DNA from 2 places in the Metasolibacillus sp. FSL H7-0170 genome. Region 1 is predicted to be linked to the other one. Evidence: riboswitches for the same ligand, from Rfam matches in the RefSeq annotation. Region 1 holds a riboswitch; the other holds the start of a gene.
The links. Region 1 has a riboswitch for cobalamin ahead of MHH70_RS16755 (precorrin-6A/cobalt-precorrin-6A reductase). Riboswitches for the same ligand answer to the same signal wherever they lie in the genome.
Positions count from the first base shown of each region.

Region 1 (8,042 bases):
AAATTCAGGCAAATAATAATATGGCATTGATGTTAATCACACATGATTTAGGTGTTGTACATGAATCCTGTGATCGTGTAGCGGTTATGTATGCTGGGCGCATTGTAGAAATAGGTAAGGTTAAGGATGTATTGCATAAGCCTTTACATCCTTATACACAAGGATTATTAGCATCTTTACCAACAACAGCAGCTGGACAAGCACGATTATCGTATATTAAAGGAAACGTGCCAAGACCGGGAAATTGGTCTAAAGGCTGTAGATTTGCGGATCGTTGTCCACAAGCAATGAAAAAATGTCATGAAGTACCACCTGAATTAATAACTCAAGAAAATCAGACGAGCGTTGCTTGTTGGTTATATGAAAACGAGGCGGTGAGTACGAATGGAAATCAAGGATGAAGTAATACTAAATGTAAAAGAGCTCAAAAAATATTATCCGATGAAAAAAAACAAAGCGGGTGCTACAGTTGTAAAGGCTGTTGATAATGTCGATTTTCATATTAAAAAAGGCGAAACATTAGGGATTGTTGGTGAAAGTGGCTGCGGAAAATCAACTTTAGCTAAAGTCATTATTCAATTATTAGAAGCTACAACAGGTGATATTTTGCTTGAGGGCAAGTCTTTAATGAATTGCAAAGGACCAAAATTAAAGGAAGTACGTCGCAGTATGCAAATGATTTTCCAAGACCCTTACGCAAGCTTAAATCCTAGATGGACGATTGAGAGAACCTTATTAGAGCCATTAATTGTTCATAAAATTGGAACAAAGCAGGAACGGCAAAAAATTATTAAAAACATTATGAAAGATGTGGGGTTAGACGAATCCTATTTATCGCGATACCCACATGAATTCAGTGGCGGTCAACGTCAGCGTATCGGGATAGCTAGAGCGCTTGTCTTAAATCCGAAGTTAATTATTGCAGATGAACCTGTCTCAGCACTCGATATATCTGTCCAAGCTCAAATATTGAATTTACTGAAGGATTTACAAGAGGAATATGATTTAACCTATATGTTTATCACGCATGACCTTTCTGTTGTTCAATATATAGCAGACCGAATAATGGTTATGTATTTAGGGAGAATTGTAGAAATTGGCGATACGGAAACGATATTTTCCAAACCTTTACATCCTTATACAGAGGCGCTTATCTCAGCAGTACCTCAAGTAACAGAGGAAAAAAGTAAAGAGCGCATCATTATAAAAGGAGATTTGCCAAGTCCAACATCACCACCAACTGGCTGCCACTTTCATACTCGCTGCCCATTTGCAATGGAAAAATGCAAAACGGAGCAGCCACAACTACAATTTACAAATGACTCAAGGGCAGTAGCGTGTCACTTACATTCTTGATAATAAAGTGAGCCTATAATCAATGGAATTTTATATACAGAAAGAGGGTGTTTGAAAAGCTATTTTGAGACACCTTCTTTTTGTCGTGGAAAGCAATATCACTTTGCTACGGCTTCGCATTCTTCACAGAAGAAGCATGGGGAGCCGTTACTACATTAAGAATGCAAGACATCCGCATAGCTCTCGTGATTTTTTTCAAACTCAGCTTTAGCGAATGGGCATAATGGAAGTATCTTTATATTGTTTGTGCGTGCATGTTCAACAAATGCCTGTACCATTTTTTTACCGACACCTAACCCACGTGCAGCATCATAAACACCCGTATGGTCAATAATATAAAACTTATCGTTGGAATTGACGAATGTCATCTCGCCAAGTTCTACACCATCTTTTGTAGCGATAACTCGTTTTTCTTCAATAGTAATTTCCATAATTGCTTCCTTCCTAAAGACATATTGCAACGCCTTTGTTGGGCATGTGTCAATAATACGAGCTACCTCATCAGCAGATTTAGCATCTACTAGTACCCACGGTTTTCTTTTTGGATTGAACACATCAATGCTCCCTTTAACACAGTTCCCAACATGCTCACATAAATCCTTTGAGTAAAAAACGTCGATTTTTTCTCCACTATATTTACGATAACCAGCGTTTAATAATTGTTGTTCACTCATTTTCACCCATCCTCCCTCATAATGTAATATGAAAGCTTGTTTTTATCTTACTTAAAACATTAAAAGATGGCAATGAAAAATATCACTTATAGTTTGTCCCGCATTAACGGGCAGTAAGACGCCCACTTCAAAACTTATGTGAAAATATGCTAAGGATAAGTGGGAGATTAACTGCCCGTAAATGCCCGAGTGGTTCAACTAACAATCCGTGGAGAAAAGCATCCACGGATTGAAGGTTCACTTTATCCCGCATTAACGGGCAGTAAGACGGCCACTGCAAGATTTAAGTGAAAATACGCTAAAGGATAAGTGAGAGATTAACTACCCGTAAAAGCCCGATTGGTTCAACTAACAATCAATTGCGTCACATTGTAATTGATTACATAAGCAATTGAGGTTGTTCATAACGCACATAGGATACTCCACAATTGATAGCAGCTTCCATAGCTGTTTTTGATGCTTCTTCAGCAAAGGGATGACTAGCATCGACAACACAAGTAATCTCGTGTTGTGTAATCATATCAACTATTTCATTAACTGATAAATCGCTAATTAAAAAGGTGCCAGCCAGGCAAGTACCTTTTGTGATAAGAGTGTGCCCTTGTTGTTGTAAAGTGACAGCTAATTCTCGAGTTTCATTTATTCCTTCTATAAATAAAATCATATGAGCCCTCCTCATGGTCTAACGTGCTTAAAAATAAAAAAGCTGTATCTCTAAAAGTGAAGAGATACAGGCTATGAGATTCCATGTTTAAAAAGTGCGTATATATTCGTATATACACATTCCTTACATTTGATGTCTCGCCTATACTTCTCCCTCCGAAAAGCAAGTGACTAATTAAACGAGCAGGTTTCCTGGCTCGTGCTTCTTTTTACTTTCACATCTTCCCATTCGCTTGAACAGTGATTTTCGTGATTTCATCTGCACTTACAGTAGCGGGGGCTGCATTAGCTTCTCACTAATTTCCCTTTTACCTCAGCATTGCTAAGCACTCATTTAACCATCATATTCGATTATGATTTTACGATAACATATTTTATGCAAATTTCAACTGTTTTATTTTAAGAATGTGCTTAATAGAGCGCTGATTTCCATTGCGGTTGGCGCATTTCCTCCAACTAATGTATTTTCGTTAGAAGGTTTACGGGGGCACTTGTCACTTCTATTTCAACTAGCATGAAAGCAAGCCTAACTCATTCTCATTTTTCAATTGGGCTTATTTGGAAGCCAATACGCCATATTTATTTTTAATACGCTCGAGTTTTTCCCTTATAGGCTTTTCTAATAATAATAAAAAAATCACATTGGAAACAGCATAAACAATCATAAATGGTACAGCGGAAGTTAACGCAAGTACATAAGCTTCCCAGCTGAAAACACCGTACATGGAAATCGTTCCCCAAATGTCCATACCGAAGGAAAAGAAAACGCCTGCAAAAATACCGAATAAAATAAGAGGAATTTTTTTATGCATGATACCTGTTTTACCGAGCAAACCTGCTATAAAGCCAATCATTCCCCACATAAACATTTGAAATGGCGTCCAAGGACCCTGTCCAAAAAACATATTTGATACTAATGCAGAAATGGCTCCTGTTAAAAAACCTGCCTCCGCTCCAAGTGAAAAACCTGTAATCGCTGTGATTGCAGCGACCGGCTTGAAGCCGGGGGTAATGACAAATAACGCTCGACCCGCCACTGAAATAGCAGACATTACGGCTATTACTAAAATTTCGCGCGGCTGAGGCTTTCTCCGTTCAAATGACAGGAAAAAGGGAACAGATGCTAAAATTATAATGACAATTGAAATAAAATAATATTTCCTATCAGCAAATAATGTAATACCCGCATATAAAGTAAGAGGAATTAACACTAAGATGACAAATAGAGAGATGATTAAACGAATGTTTTTTGACATAAAGTAACGACATCCTCACATGTAATGGCATTGCTCAATTGTTCTCTTGTTATTCGATGGGCAGCCGTTGTATAAAAGCTGTTTCCACTATAAAACGCGCGAGGCTCATCCTCTGATACGATATTGCCATCAAAAAACAAGGCACATCTACTGCTATATTGGGCTGAAAATTCAATATCATGTGTCACCATAATAATGGTCATACCTTTTACTTGTAAATCCTTTATTATTTTCGCGAGTTCTTCTTTTGCATGTGCATCTAGTCCTTTTGTCGGTTCATCTAGTAGCAGAATTTTAGGTTCCATTAATAAAAGCTTTGCAAGTGCTAATTTTTGCTGTTCCCCACCGCTTAAATCATACGGATGTCGATGAAGCAAATGTGTTAAGTTAAATAATTGAATCGTCTCTTGTATTTTTCTATCTTCTATTTTATGTAAATAAGCCATATCATCTAGCTCTTGGCGAACTGTTTTTTGTACAAATAATGATTTTGGGTCCTGCGGTAATAAAGTTAAATATTGCTGATACAATTCTTTGTTGCTGTAGCTTTTTAAAGCTTTATTAAATAATAATAATTTGCCACGATAAGGCTTTTGGAGTCCTGCTAAAATAGCAAGCACTGTAGATTTCCCAGTGCCATTACCACCGATAATTGTTAAAAACTCACATTCCCTTACTTGTAGATTAAAATGCTGAACAATATCTAAACCATTTTTTTCGTAGCGAAAGGCAACATCCTTTGCCTCTAATACAATATTTGCTGTATTTTTTTCTGTTGTTGCTAGCATATGCGATGAGGCAGCGTTGAATTGCTGGTTGCTAAGCCAGCGTTGTCCCTCGCGGATTGTAAGAGGGACGGGCCCTACTCCGTTCAGTAGATGGAAAATCTTCATTGCGGTCGGCAGTGCTGTCAGCATCGCATGATTCGCTGGTAGCTTCTTTAAAATTGCCTTTGGTGGACCGTCGAATAAAATGCTGCCCTCATCCATAATAAATACTCGGTCGGCAAGTGGTAACACTTCTTCTAAACGGTGCTCAATTAAAATAATTGTAATGCCTAATTCTTTATTTAAGCGATGCAATGTTTGAATAAATTCCAAGGCAGCTATTGGGTCTAATTGTGATGTTGGCTCATCAAGCAGCAATAATTTTGGCTGCATGACCATAATTGATGCTAAGTTTAAGAGCTGTTTTTGCCCCCCAGAGAGCGCTGTTGTTTTTTGATGAAACCATTTATGGATGCCGAAAAAATTAGCCATCTCAGCTACTCTACGACGAATTGTTGGTGAGTCGAGGCCGAGGCTCTCTAATCCAAAGGCAAGTTCATGCCATACTTTATCTGTCACAATTTGATTATCGGGATGCTGGAACACATAGCCAATATCAGTAGCAGCAACTTCTGCATCTAGCTGCTGTATATCACAGCCTTTGTAGAAAATAGTTCCTGTCTTATTTCCGTGTGGGCGCAACTCTCGCTTAAAATGGCGCAGTAATGTACTTTTTCCGCAGCCTGATTGACCGATAAGTACTATAAATTCTCCTTGCTCAATTGTTAGATTAATATTTTTTAATACAGAATGTGCTTCATTAGGGTATGTAAAGCTCATATTGTCGATTTTAATGAACGCCATTTTAATGCCCCCCAGATTTCGATTGCTAATGGAATGGAAAGTAGAAGGAAATAGCTACTATAAAATAAAATACTTCCACTATCCCATTTAATTGCTCCAAATGTTGGATAAAAATAAAAAGATGTTGTGCCGATGAAGCTTGCGGCTAGATTACTCAGAAAAAGCAATAGAATAAGTGCCAAGACGAAGCCATCGCGCCGTTCAAAAATAAAAAGTGAAAAGGCAGTTCGCTTTTTTATTCCGTAGCCACGCGCCTTCATAGAATCAGCAGTATCAATAGCATTATCCAATGCCCAAGTAATTAAAATAGATATTATACGCACAGTACATTTGATGCGATGCCAAAATGAGCCAGCCGTATAGTCCATGCCAATAACTTTTTGCGCTTGTACGATTTGTGCTAGCTGATGGCGAAAACGCGGAACTAGGCGTAATGAAATCGACAGTGTGAGAGATAAGGCTGGCGCCACTTTTCCGAACAAATAAATAAACTTGTCAGATGTAATCACTGCATTATAGCAACTAAACCAAAGCATAACCGCTACAATCATAGTGGCAATGGCAATCCCATACATAATGGCCTCTACTGTAAGTGCATTGCCATTTATATAGAGTAGGACGAGCTGCCCATTATGGCTAATTAAAGGATTGATAATAGCCATTAAAAAAAATAGAGGGACGTAGAGCTTCCAATCTTTAAAAAAAAGCTGTCTCCGTAAAGCAATATTTAAGCTAATGGCTGAAAAAATAGTTATCGCTAAATAGATTGGGTGCATAAAAAACATAGATAAGCCAATGGCAGCGACAAAAAAGGAAAAGAGGACGATTGGATGAAATGTTTCAAATGCCTTCATCAATTACCATCCCAATAATGCCCTAAGTCGCGTCCTAAATCGACTGTATAATTCCATTCAATCACATCTCCATCCTTTAATACATATTGGCTACATCCATAATTTGGATAGACACCATTTACTTGATACATCCAGCCACTTAATTCGCCAGCGCTAAATTCATATAAATGGTTAATGCCTTCTACATAGACACTGCTATAAATGTTTTCGTTAGCTCCTTGGTATTCCATTTGAATTTTATGCTCCTTTGTTGCACGCTTTAGCACGTCCCAAACAGTATCCTTCTCAGATAACAGCTCATATGTAGTTTGCTTTAAAATGATGCCATCTTTCGGAACGTATTGCTCACTTTGGAGGGCTGGGTCTAACATATCCCAATGCTTTAGCAATGTATCCACTCGAATGGCGATTGTGACAGTGCGCTTTTGAGGCACCGGCTTCTGTTGCTGCTCTGTTTCTTGTTGCTTTGGTTTTTCTGTTGGTGTAGTTGCTGTGTTAGCTGTTGGTTTAGTATCAACTTTTTGCTGCTCACTTTTAGGTGTTGTAGGTTTTATGATTTCCTGTTGTTTTTCAATTTCTTGCTTCGTTTCAATCTCTTGTTTGGTTCCAACTTCCTGCTGTCCAATTGCCTCTGTTTCTTGCTGTGTTGCTAGCTCCTCGTTTTGTGGTGAAGGCTCTTCTTCTGACTGCGGAGCTGGCTCCTGTTTTTCAACCGGAGCAGGGGAATCAACGCTCCGCTCCTGCTCCTGCATCTGCTCGAATTGCTCCACTGTTTGAATATTACAAGCTATTAAAATAAAAGCTAGCAATGATACGAGTATGAATTGTAACGTTTTTTTCATATTAATCATTCACTACCTTTAAGAAATTGACATACATTTTTGCTGCATGTGCACGAGTAATAAAATTAGCAGGATTAAACGAACCATCTGCACCCTGTGCAATTTCAAAATCATATAAAAACGTAATTGCCTGCTGTGATTCCTTTTGTAATTTTGCAATATCACTTAAAGGTGCGATATTTGTAGCTAAATAAGCTTTGCCATTTTGATGTGTATAAGCATTTGCTAGCATTACGGCTAATTCCTCGCGCGAAATAGGGGAGGAGGGTGAAAATTTATTTGACTTGCCTACTAATAAATTGGCCTCATAGGCTGCTGCAATTTCTCGCTTTGTCTCATCACTGTATGAGCTAATATCTGTGAAAGGAGCATTGCTTGTGCTTGTTAAATTGAGTGCTCGAACTAAAATGGATACAGCTTGTACACGTGTTAAATTATTATTTGGCTTAAATGTGTTGTCCTCGTAACCCTTTAGCAAGCCTTGTGCTACTGCCGCCTCAATATCTGATTTTGCCCAATGTGACTCGATATCCTTAAAGCTTACTTTCTGAGGAGGAGCTGTTGGCTGGCTTGGTTGCTCTGGTGTCGACGCATTATTCGGCTTTGTATCTGACATATCATAAAGCTTTGTTTTGCCTGCAAGCAGTCGATTATAAGCGGCTAATGTATAAGCAGCCTGTTCTGTTGCCATTCCATTTGCTGTGGATTCTGCCAATACATGTTTAAAGCCACCATCCTTTGCGTGATAGAACGTGAAAAAGCTTGT
Region 1 covers NZ_CP151964.1:3,582,832-3,590,873, forward strand. The annotation lists gene MHH70_RS16735 (ABC transporter ATP-binding protein) at 1-401, shown strand, start outside; gene MHH70_RS16740 (dipeptide ABC transporter ATP-binding protein) at 385-1,356, shown strand; gene MHH70_RS16745 (GNAT family N-acetyltransferase) at 1,512-1,787, opposite strand; partial or broken gene MHH70_RS16750 ((4Fe-4S)-binding protein) at 1,818-2,030, opposite strand; gene MHH70_RS16755 (precorrin-6A/cobalt-precorrin-6A reductase) at 2,410-2,694, opposite strand; cobalamin riboswitch at 2,858-3,042, opposite strand; gene MHH70_RS16760 (ECF transporter S component) at 3,248-3,949, opposite strand; gene MHH70_RS16765 (energy-coupling factor transporter ATPase) at 3,928-5,580, opposite strand; gene MHH70_RS16770 (energy-coupling factor transporter transmembrane component T) at 5,553-6,434, opposite strand; gene MHH70_RS16775 (DUF4430 domain-containing protein) at 6,434-7,276, opposite strand; gene MHH70_RS16780 (S-layer homology domain-containing protein) at 7,278-8,042, opposite strand, start outside.

Region 2 (8,042 bases), 1.6 Mb from region 1:
CTCACCGCCCGATAAATATTCCAAATAAGCATGCTCATATTGTTGCACACCTGTTTGTCGCATCGCCGTTTGTACAGCCTGCTCATCTTGCTCCGACCAACTGGCAAAGAAACTAGATTGATGCGGATAACGACCGAGCGACACCGCATCACGTACAGAATTGGAAAAAGCGTTAGCATGTAACTGAGGCAGTACAGCCATTTTTTTCGCAAGCTCCTTCGTTGAATAGGCATCAATTCCCTTACCATCGAGTAAAATTTGTCCACTTATTGTAGGTAAAACGCCGCTAATCACCTTTAACAATGTAGATTTGCCACTACCATTCGGTCCGAGAATCCCCAGTATTTTCCCTTTAGATACTGTGAATGAAACATTTTTAATAATCGGTGTCGCACCGTAGCCACCAGAAATTTGCTCTACTTGTAGCATTATGCTCCCCCTTTTCTACGTTGCTTGTAAAAAATATAAGCAAAAATGGGCGCACCGATAAATGCTGTAATGACCCCAATAGGCAGCTCTGTTGGGGCAATGATTGTACGTGACACTAAATCGCAAATCACGAGAAGGCTTGCGCCATTAATGAGCGATAAAATTAGCAGCAAACGGTGGTCTGCTCCGACAAGCATGCGCACCATATGTGGCACGACAAGCCCAACGAAACCAATCGTACCAGAGACGGCAACCGCAGCACCTGTCAGTATAGAACCACCAGCTAAAATAATATATTTACTGCGCTTCACATCAACGCCTAAATGCTTTGCACGCTCTTCTCCGTAAACCATCGCATTCAGCTCACGACGGTTTAACCAAATTAAAAGTACACCGATAATAACGAACGGGATAATCATTTGCACATATGGCCAGCCGCGCATCGAAACGCTACCAAGTAGCCAGCCCATAATCATTCGTAGCTGCTCCCCTGTCAACGCAATCATTAAAGAAATACAGGAACCTAAAAAAGAGCTAAAAATAACCCCAGTTAATATTAATGTCTCCATTTTCATCGTTCGGTCAACAAGGCGCGCAAAAGTCATCACAATGATCATTGTTATCGCTGCGCCAAGCATACTAAAAATCGGCAATGTGAAAACGCCAAGCATCGGAAGCGATACTGAAAAATAAATAGTTGCCACTGCACCGACAGAGGCCCCTGACGAGATACCGAGCGTATATGGATCAGCGAGTGGGTTTTTTAATAAACCTTGAAATGCCGCCCCCGCTATCGCCAGCGACGCACCAACGAGCGCAGCAAGCATTACTCTAGGCATTCGAATATTCCATAAAATACTGTAGGCGGTTGGGTCAGCCTCTCTATCCCATAAAGTAGATAGCGGTATGTTCACTGAACCTACCGCAACTCCTAACCATATACTTATGAGTAGTAATGCAATTGATATGACATATGCAATTACTGCCTTTTTATTTTGACTCAAATAGAATCGCCTGCCTTTAAATAAACGCTTATTCTGGAGTAGGGCTATCCAAAAAGGGAATTTTGTATTGGTATCGTATTAAAAGGGAGATTTTCGTTTCTTCTCTATCGCTTAGGAATATAAACCTTTTACCAAAGAGTCATCGTCCAAAACGCTGATTATAGACGTTTTTTTAGATGTCCCCTTTATTTGGAATAATCAACAAATGTTCAATTTCTTATAATTCTTTTAGGCAGCCCTCATCCAGACTTATCCCGCATTAACGGGCAGTAAAACGCCCACTTCAAGACTTAAGTGACAATACGTTAAAAGATAAGTGCGAGATTAACTGCCCGTAAATGCCCGAGTGGGTCAACTAACAATCAGTGGGGATGAGGAATCCCACTGATTGAAGTTTCACTTTATTTAAAAATTTCTGGATACATTGCCTTTGCAATTGATTCTACCCCATCCGCAATGCGAGGACCTTGACGGCTTGTCATACTGCCATCTACAGTGTAAACTGCGCCGTTTTTCACCGCATCCATTTCAGCAAATGCTGGGTTATTTAAAACTGCGTCCACATCTTCTGCGTATGTCACGATAATTGTGCTTGGATTGCTTGCAACAAAATCCTCTGGACTATACATTGGCCATTCATCCGCTTCAACAACGTTTTTAATATTGATTGCTTTTAGCATCTCATCCATAAATGTGTTTTGACCAACTGCATAAATATCTGGTGTCATACCAACAACAACGAAAGCTGATTTTTCTTCTTGTCCTTCCACTTTTGCCTGTATATCAGCTAGCTTCGTTTTAATAGATTCCACCATTTTCTCTGCTTCTTCTACTTTACCTGTTAAAGTACCGATTTGTTCCATTGTCATATATGTTTCTTCAAATGTTGCCGCATTTTTAACGACGAACACCGTTACGCCCGCTGCTTCTAATTGCTCTAATGCTGGCTCAACTGCGAACATGCTTGATTCATGTGCAAAAACAATATCGGGCTGTAAGGAGACGATTTTTTCAACATTGTATTCCATGCTACCGACTCTTTCTTTTTCAGCTACTGCTGGTGGATAATCATCAATATCGTTGACGCCAACAACCTCATTTTCTAAATTTAAAGCAAATAAAATTTCTGTATTTGATGGTGTTAAAGAGATGATTTTTTCTGGTGCATGCTCAAGCGTAACCTCTCTGCCTAAAGCATCTGTTACTGTCGCAGGAAAGGCTGCTGCGAGCTCGTCCGTTTCTTGCTGTACTTCTGTTTGCTGCTCATCTTGCGTTTGTGGCTCCTTATTGTCATCCTGTCCACACGCTGCAAGCAAGCCTGTTGCTAACAGCATCGTCATTATAATTGACCAAAACTTTTTCACTTCTAATTCCTCCTAATTAAACAAAATAACAAAAAAATCCCTCGACAAATACGAGAGATTATAATAGGGCACTATTAAAATAGCGGCGCCACCCTATCCTCGTAGGTTGTCATTGGCTTTACACGAAAGGCAGGTCTCCTGGCTTATGCATCATACATCTCTAGCGCCTTCCCAAAAATTCAGTGGCATACCGCTAGAAACTAGCATTTACAGTGGCGGGACCGCATCAGATTTTCACTGATTTCCCTTTTACTCCTTATCATCTACAAGGAACCTTTTGTGCTTCACTATGAACTTTTTTATCTTTGACAATGAATAAAATCTCAATGTCTCCACTTTAATTATAGCGAAAAAATTGAGATTGTGTAGGTGCTAAATATGGTAGTTATACTCTTCAGGTAGTACGCGACGTAAAAACTGCTTTGTGCGCTCCTCTTTTGGTTGTACAAAAATCTCATGCGCGGAGCCTTCCTCAACAATTTGACCTCCATCCATAAAAATGACATGGCTTGCTACATCTCGCGCAAATGACATTTCATGTGTGACGACAATCATCGTTGTGCCAGACTTCGCGATTGTTTTCATGACCTCTAAAACTTCCCCTACAAGCTCGGGGTCAAGCGCTGATGTCGGCTCATCAAATAAAATTACATCAGGCGATAATACAATAGCTCGGGCTATACCAACCCGCTGCTGCTGACCACCAGATAATTGACTTGGGTAGGCATCATATTTATGCGTCAAACCTACTTGATCGAGTGCCTCTTTCGCAAGTCCATACGCCTGCTCCTTATTCATTTTCCTACCTATAATTAAGCCTTCTGCGACATTTTCCAGTGCCGTTTTATTATGAAATAAATTATAATTTTGAAATACAAAGGCGGTTTTTTTACGTACAGCAAGCACTTCCTTTTTAGAGGCATTTTTTAAATCAACTGTTATTTCACCAAAGCTCGCCGTTCCTTTATCCGCACGCTCCAAAAAATTAATACAGCGCAGCAATGTTGTTTTACCTGAACCACTGGGACCTAAAATAACAACAACATCCCCTTTTGAAACAGTTAAATCAACGCCCTTTAAAATCTCATTGCGCCCGAATGATTTATGAATATTTGTAATTTGTAGCATCAGCTCTCCCCCTTTACATTTAACTTTGAAGATTCATTTTATAGCGACTTAAATAGCGTTCATAGCGTTTAAATAAATACTCTACCGTCATACATAAAATTAAATAAACGATGAAAATATCGATATATGCCTCTAAATAATTGTAGCCAACATTAGCAGCAACCTTCGCCTTCAATGTAATTTCCTGTAACGAAATGGCATAACCAAGCGATGTCGCCTTAATCAAATTAATCGTTGCTGTACATAAATTAGGTAGCGCCACTACCAAAGATTGTGGAATCACAATACGCCAGTAAGCCTGTGCCGTTGTCAAGCCAACAGAATGCGCCGCCTCTAGCTGCCCTTTAGGAACAGTTTGCAATGCAGAGCGGAACACCTCAGTTAAAACTGCGGCTGTATTGAACGTAAATATAATAAGGGCATACCATAATGGATTCACATCATAAATGGAGTAATTGATATTATATTTTTCAAATAGACCTGCTAAAATGAGTGGGATGCTGCTGTAGAGCACAAAAATTTGAATAATTACTGGCGTGCCACGCACAAAAGACACATAAATTTTTGTTAAACGGTTAATAATCGGCACTTCATAAATACGCGACATGGCAAGTAGAAAAGCTAAAGGTATTGCTAATATAAGCGATACAATCGTTACCAATAACGCAATTGGCACACCGCTCACCGCAACCCAAAAGGTATTTATTAAAAATGCTATATTAATAAAATCCATGCACATCACTCCTTATGTTGCCTTGATTGAGCTCTTCCCTTTGCTAAATGCTCGCTCCAATTTTGCAAATAGCTTCTCTAACGTAATCGACAAAATCCAATAAATAATAGCTAAAGCCATAAAAATTTCTAACGTATGCGTACCATAGTTATTCGCAATAATTAAATTTGCCTTTCCTACAATATCGATAAAGCCTATCGTATAGGCAAGTGCCCCTTCCTGTAATACCGCAATTAAGCCATTTCCAAAATTCGGTATGGCAACAACAAATGCTTGTGGAAAAACAATGCGTCGATAGGCTTGCAGTGGTGTGAGACCGACGCTAACAGCTGCCTCATGCTGTCCTCTATCAATTGCTAAATAAGAAGAACGAATTACCTCGGACATCATCGCCGCAAACTGTAAGCTAAATGTTATCACTACAAAAACACCTGTATGCACATTATGCAAATTGATATTTAATAAATTTTCAGCGAATGCCGGAACCCCGTAGTACACAAGAAATAATAATACAATTGAAGGCGTACAACGGATAATTGTTGTATAGCCATTCGCAAGCCAACGCAGCAATGCATGATTGCTTAATTTCGCCATCGCTAACACCAATCCAGCAGCACTACCAAAAGCGACCGCAAGAGCAGCAACATATAATGTCACAAATAAAAATGGCAATAGCTGTGGAAGCGCTGACCATAAATAAATGATATCAAAGTATTTTTCCATTCATCTCACCACCGATTCATTATGTATGCAGCTATTGGGAAAGCAGTTTGCATATGCTCTCCCTTAGCTAATCAATTCATCTAACGTTTTACAGAATCTAACACTTTGAATAAATCCTTACCGTAAAATTGTTCGCTTAGCTTATTTAGCGCATCCGTTTCCTTTAACTGCTGAATTGCTTTATCATAGGCATCTGCGAATTCCTGCTCCTTTTTATTAAATAGCGGCCATGTTTTAATTACTGCAAACTCGTTATACACAACATCATCCTTTAAATGATGATACGGGCCGCCCTCCGTTAATACTTGACCGTTAAAGCTACCTTCGATTTGTACACCACCATCTACACGCCCTTCATTCACCCATTGCACAACATCAACCGAAAACTCCTCCCCTGCCTGTAGCTTGACTTGGTTATCCGGATTCGCTTCATTGTATTCAGCAATGACTGTATACTGGGCGTTATTTGCCGCGATTGGCGCTAGCGTAAACCCTGCTGAAGCAAAGTCGCTCAAATTTTTAATATGGGCATTTTCTTTTTTTACAACAAGCCCTGCACTACTTAATCCTAAAAACTCCTGTGGAAAAATAAATTTTGCTGTTCGCTCCTCTGTCCAGAAGGCATTTTTCACACCTACCTGATACTTCCCTTGCTCAACACCGATTAATAAATCATCGTTCGACGTTCCAACAAATTCAAACTCGTAATCTTCTAAAATTTCATCGACTAATTTCATTACTTCAACGTCATAGCCTGTTGGATTACCGTTTTCATCAATATAAGTCATTGGCTTGCCTGACTGGTCATAAGCTACCTTTACCTTTTTCACCGCTTCTCCATTTGACGTTGTAGCAGCCTCGCCGTCACTGCACGCCACTAGTATAGAAACCGCTGCAAAGCTAATTGCTGTAAACTGTAATATTTTTTTAATTAACATGTAAAGTCTCTCCTTTTGCTTGTTGAATAGCTGCTTCAGCCAACTTTTTTATTGTCATATCATCCATTGGTGGATTGTGTAAGCCTGCCCTCACATCACGATAATAACGCTGCAGTGGATTATTGCGTTGCAAGCTTTTTGCACCAACTAAGCGCATCGCCTTATCCACAATTTGCAATGCATTATTTGTCACAACATGCTTGGCAATATTGAGCTCTTGCTGCACAAACTGTTTACGAGTCGGATTTATATAAGCCTCTGCCGCCCCGTACAATGTGAAGCGTGCTGTTGCCAGTGCTAACTCAATTTCTCCAATGAGTGCTTGCACATTTGGCAAGTCGCTTATCGGACCATTTAAGCTATTTGGTTTATGTGTTGTCGCAAAATGAACAGCATAATCACGTGCAGCTTGTGCGATACCTAAATAAGTAGTAGGAACTAATAATGCCCAACCATTCACCTTAAAACCTGTAGAATAACTCGGAATTTCAACCAAATCAGATGGCTTTAGCTCTACATTTTGCAATACTAAATCATGGCTACCTGTACCACGCATCGCAATTACATCCCATGTTTCATCGATTGTGACACCTTTGGCTTTGTGTGGAATAAGGAAAAATCCAATTTTCTCTTGCTCCTCTATCCAAGCAGATGTTAAAAAATAATCCAGCTCTGGTGCACCTGTTGTATAGTTTTTACGCCCATTAATTAACCAGCCTTCCGCCGTTTTCTTTGCAGTCGTTGTCGGTCTGCCACCACGTGTCGGACTACCCATAGCAAACTCGCTAACCGCACGATTAATAATTGCGCCGTTCGCTACTTCCTGCGCAAATTTTTGTAGCATCGCAGGCTCCCATTCCTCATGTTCAAATAAATCACCTACAGTTAACAGCGTCCAGCCTATAGTGAGCGCTGTACTTGCATCATAGCTAGCCAACGTTTCATGCAATAAAACTGCATCATAAATAGTGAAGCCCTCGCCGCCAAGCTGCTTTGGCAATGTAATTTTCGTATAACCAATCTCCCTTAATGCACGAATATTTTCATGCGGGAAGCTCCCAAGCTCATCAATTTGCTGCGAGCGACTTTTAAACGTCTCCTCCAACGTAGCAATTTTCTCTAACCATTGTCGCTGTTCTGTTGTTTTAATGAAAAGCTGTTTACTCACAATAATAGCCTCCCTAATTTTCAATCAATTTTGAATGATGTTGAAATTGATTGTACGACTAGCAAAAATGGAAGTCAATAGTTTATACCAAGTTTTTTTATAGGTTTTATATATTATTCAAAAAAAGCATATATGCCATAGCTTTTAAAATAAAAATTAAATGCTGGTATCTTAAAATAAAGAAAGTTTGAAAACACGCAAACGCAACTTTCAGACAAAACTTTTTTGAGAATCTCCCTCTCTGAATAACGTGCCTATTTTAGTCATGTCAAAGAAGCCTCAAATCAATCAGTTAGACATTAAAATACGGTTGAAAAGCCAATGCACAAAATAATCGCATGGCGTAGAGAAATGATTTTTTAAGTATTTGGAATTTATCGGTGGCTTTGAATATGATTAGGAGCTTTTAGATATTGGCAGTTTATAAATCATAGCCGCGGCCTACATTGAGATATCAGCGTTTTTTGCATTATATTAGCAGCTGTCATCTAGATATTTACAAATTGCCCTATTTTATTTGCAACCTCTCGGGTATATTTGCGGCTTGCCTTGATT
Region 2 covers NZ_CP151964.1:1,936,208-1,944,249, forward strand. The annotation lists gene MHH70_RS08985 (adenosylcobinamide amidohydrolase) at 1-429, opposite strand, end outside; gene MHH70_RS08990 (iron ABC transporter permease) at 429-1,433, opposite strand; gene MHH70_RS08995 (ABC transporter substrate-binding protein) at 1,835-2,797, opposite strand; cobalamin riboswitch at 2,908-3,090, opposite strand; gene MHH70_RS09000 (amino acid ABC transporter ATP-binding protein) at 3,170-3,925, opposite strand; gene MHH70_RS09005 (amino acid ABC transporter permease) at 3,945-4,658, opposite strand; gene MHH70_RS09010 (amino acid ABC transporter permease) at 4,671-5,381, opposite strand; gene MHH70_RS09015 (transporter substrate-binding domain-containing protein) at 5,462-6,319, opposite strand; gene MHH70_RS09020 (acyl-CoA dehydrogenase family protein) at 6,309-7,487, opposite strand.
Region 2: another riboswitch for cobalamin. It lies ahead of MHH70_RS08995 (ABC transporter substrate-binding protein); the one in region 1 lies ahead of MHH70_RS16755 (precorrin-6A/cobalt-precorrin-6A reductase).